2 regions of the Xenorhabdus cabanillasii genome follow, and region 1 is predicted to be linked to the other one. Evidence: predicted binding sites of a transcription regulator. Region 1 holds the regulator's gene; the other holds the start of a gene.
The links. Region 1 encodes CRP, which controls carbon source genes, mostly activating them, when cyclic AMP is high. Its sites were predicted from a motif close to ATGTGANNNNNNTCACAT; they were not measured.

Region 1 (2,213 bases):
AACTATAAAAATCAGTAGGATGAACTCCTATGTTATTAATAATAGATAACTACGACTCTTTTACATTCAATTTATATCAATATTTTTGTGAGTTGGGGACGAGTGTTTTAGTGAAGCGTAATGATGAATTACAGCTTGAAGATATCGAGAAATTGGCACCGACTCATTTAGTGATCTCTCCGGGGCCTTGTACACCAGATGAATCTGGGATCTCGCTGGAAGCTATTTCGCACTTTGCCGGGAAATTGCCAATTCTGGGGGTGTGTCTCGGACATCAGGCGATTGGTCAGGCTTTTGGCGCAAGTGTTGTTAAAGCCCGTGAGGTGATGCACGGAAAAACCAGTTTAATTCACCATAACCAGCAAGGTGTATTTAAGGGATTGAATCGTCCGCTGACAGTTACCCGTTATCACTCTTTGGTCATCGCCGCAGAAACGTTACCTGCATCCTTTGAAGTGACGGCATGGAGCCAGCATGATGGTAATGTGGATGAAATAATGGGAATACGCCACCGTACTCTCCCCTTGGAAGGCGTGCAGTTCCATCCGGAAAGCATCCTGAGTGAACAAGGGCATGAACTGTTGAATAATTTTCTTAAATATTAACGAAGAACGATTTAATCCCTCTTTTTGGCTGTTGTTTACGGCCATTTTTTATGAAGCGCCTGTGAGCAGGTTATATCACTAATTTATGCACCAGTAGGTTTCATTTTTTTAAGGGATGAGAGAAGCAGAAGGATGGAAAGCAAAAAGCCAGTGCTCTATGGGCTGCACTGGCCTAATTCAAGCGCAATTTCAGGAACTAGCGGGTTCCATAAACGACAATCGTTTTGCCGTGCGCAGAGATCAGGTTTTGATCTTCCAGCATTTTCAGAATGCGGCCGACTGTTTCACGGGAGCATCCGACAATCTGCCCAATTTCCTGACGTGTAATTTTGATTTGCATACCATCAGGATGGGTCATTGCATCAGGCTGTTTGGCCAGATTGAGCAATGTCTGTGCAATACGACCTGTCACATCCAGAAATGCCAGGTTTCCAACTTTTTCCGATGTTGTTTGTAAGCGGCTTGCCATCTGAGCGGATAAACGCATCAGAATGTCAGGATTAACCTGAATTAACTGGCGAAATTTCTTATAGGAAATTTCAGCTACTTCACAGGCGCTCTTAGCTCGCACCCATGCAGTACGCTCTTGCCCTTCTTCAAACAATCCAAGTTCACCAATGAAATCCCCCTGATTTAAATAAGAGAGGATCATTTCTTTACCTTCTTCATCTTTTATTAGAACAGCAACTGAACCTTTAACAATGTAGTAAAGCGTTTCTGCTTTCTCGCCTTGATGAATAAGCGTGCTCTTGGATGGATATTTGTGAATATGGCAGTGTGACAAAAACCATTCAAGAGTAGGGTCTGTTTGTGGCTTGCCGAGAACCATTCGCTTTATCCTCTGTTGTTATTTCCGCCTTTATATTCTGAGAAACTGACAGTTTCTCATCAGGCTGGCTTTATAAAGTCAATAGATTAACATATTAACTTGCTGAAAAACTGACAAGTAAGAATTTTATATAGGTTTATAAGGATGCTAACATATCGGTGTAGTCATCCAGACCCATAAAACCTGCCAGCTTCGCTTGTAACTCTGTTTGTAACACAGGAAAACATTTCTGTCTTCTTCTGTATCGCTTCAGCATATAAAACCAGTTAACAAATTACCAGAAATCTGTTTGCACAACATCATTTACTACATTTTCATTTATAAATAGGTGAATAGTTGGTGTTTTGTCACAGGTAACATTATTTTTTGTTACCTGTGTTATTGATAATTAACTTGTGCTTAATTCAGGAAATTTTTTTACCTTCCAATAATTTTTGAACTAACGGAGCCATAATTAACTCCATTGCCAGTCCCATTTTTCCACCCGGAACGACGATAGTATTTATACTGGAAATAAACGAACCCTGGAGCATGGCCAGTAAATAAGGAAAATCGATTTGGCTCAGACCACGGAAGCGGATGACGATAAAACTTTCGTCTAGAGAAGGAATGGCTTTGGCGGAGAAGGGGTTGGAGGTATCAACAGTAGGAACGCGTTGAAAGTTGATGTGAGTGCGGGAAAACTGTGGCGTAATATAGCGAATATAATCATCCATTGAACGAACCACGGAATCCATAACCGCTTCCCTTGAATGCCCGCGTTCACTGGTATCGCGAAT
Region 2 (2,213 bases), 950 kb from region 1:
ACCTCTTGAGTCATTTTATCTAAAATTCAAATTGCTAAGAAAATTAAATATTCATTACCAGCCCGGTAATTGCAGCCGACAGGAAACTCACCAATGTTGAGCCAAACAACAATTTCAGGCCAAAACGCGCGACAGTATTCCCCTGTTTTTCATTCAGACCTTTAACAGCACCGGCAACAATACCAATGGATGAGAAGTTGGCAAAGGAAACCAGGAATACAGACAGGATACCTTTTGAATGTTCACTCAATTGACCTGCAATTTCCTGTAAACTCTGCATTGCAACAAATTCATTAGAAACCAGTTTAGTCGCCATGATACTACCTACTTTCAGTGCTTCATCACTGGGAATGCCAATGATCCAGGCAAATGGATAGAAAACATACCCCAGACATTCCTGGAAAGAAATACCAAATGCCATATCAAAAACGGCGTTGATACCCGCAATCAAGGCAATAAAGCCAATCAGCATGGCCGCTACAATCAAAGCGACTTTGAAACCAGCCAGAATGTACTCGCCCAGCATTTCAAAGAAACTTTGCCCTTCATGCAGATTATTCATATGAATATCCCCTTCACTTTCAACAGAGTAAGGGTTGATAAGGGACAGAACGATAAAGGTACTGAACATATTAAGTATCAGGGCTGCTACCACATATTTTGCCTCCAGCATTGTCATGTAAGCACCTACGATAGACATAGATACCGTAGACATCGCTGTTGCCGCCATTGTGTACATCCGACGCTCAGACATTTTGTTCAATACATCTTTATAAGCAATAAAATTCTCTGATTGCCCCAGAATCAATGAGCTGACCGCATTAAACGATTCTAGTTTTCCCATTCCATTAACTTTGGACAACACAGTACCCATTGCCCGAATGATAATTGGTAGAATTTTTATATGTTGCAGGATACCGATCAAAGCAGAGATAAAGATGATAGGACAAAGTACATTCAGGAAGAAAAATGCCAGATTTGCTTCAATCATACCACCAAAAACAAAACCAGTACCTTTCGCGGCATAAGACAGCAGGTGGACAAACAAGCTGTCAAACCCTTTGACGATCCCTAATCCAGCATTAGAATTAAGAAAAAACCACGCCAGAACAAGTTCAATAGCAAGTAACTGAATAATATAACGAATACGAATATCTTTCCGGTTATTACTCGCAAAAATCGCCAAGCCGCCAATGACCACTAAAGCGAGAACAAAATGAAAAATATGAGACATAAAAAAACTCCAAACATGACGAGGTGCAAATTTATAATCGCATTTTTGCAACATACGATAATAAATAGCGATAACTATCACATTAATTTACTATAGAGCGGCAACAAATTCCTATTTAGCAAACCTGATCACACTTTAAGCCGGAATGTGGCTACTATGTATGCAAAAATATCTTATTTAAAGGCGCTATTAAGGTTTATTATCAAGAACCCCAATAGCACTTCTTTCCTGAAAATTTTCTTTTCTATACCCAATAGATTTCAAATTGCACCGCGCCAGCAAGGGAATGACAAACTCGTCGGGAACGAATTTACCAACCAAAGGCTGGCCTCCGGTGAGAGGCAGGAGACTCTCATGAATCCCCGGGAGCATAGAAAACTACTATGTGACCGGGGTGTAGTTGTAACAAAGTAGCGCAGCCAACAGAGGGGCAACTTGAAAGACAAAGGGGATATTTATTATTATTCACCTAAAAGACGAAGCATTTCTTCTTCATCAATCACAGTTATACCTAATTCTGTTGCTTTGACTAATTTAGATCCTGCTGCCTCACCCGCAATCACCAAATCTGTTTTCTTGGAAACACTGCCCGTGACTTTCGCACCCAACGCAACTAATTTATCTTTAGCATCATCCCGGGATAAACGGCTTAATGAGCCAGTCAAAACTACAGTCTTACCCGCAAATGGGCTATCGGTTTCCTCTGGTTGCGGTACTTCCACCGTTTCCCAACAGATACCAATATTATTGACGAGATCATCAATTACTACCTGGTTATGCGATTCGTTAAAGAAATTAACTACATGGCTGGCAACTACACCACCTACATCTTGTACAGCAATTAATGCTTCCGTATCTGCTGCACGCAATTTTTCCAATGTGCCAAAATGTGCAACTAAATTAGCCGCGGTTGCTTCTCCAACTTCACGAATGCCTAAAGAATAGATGAAACGGGCAAATGTGGTTTTCTTGGATTTTT

Region 2: the regulator CRP is predicted to act here: its motif matches at 1,300-1,317, upstream of BDD26_RS11700 (NupC/NupG family nucleoside CNT transporter).

Annotation. Positions count from the first base shown of each region.
Region 1 is NZ_QTUB01000001.1:1,492,622-1,494,834, forward strand. Features, by position in the region: gene BDD26_RS07235 (aminodeoxychorismate synthase component II) at 30-605, shown strand; gene crp (cAMP-activated global transcriptional regulator CRP) at 802-1,434, opposite strand; gene BDD26_RS07245 (phosphoribulokinase) at 1,839-2,213, opposite strand, start outside.
Region 2 is NZ_QTUB01000001.1:2,439,230-2,441,442, reverse strand. Features, by position in the region: gene BDD26_RS11700 (NupC/NupG family nucleoside CNT transporter) at 44-1,234, opposite strand; gene ligA (NAD-dependent DNA ligase LigA) at 1,696-2,213, opposite strand, start outside.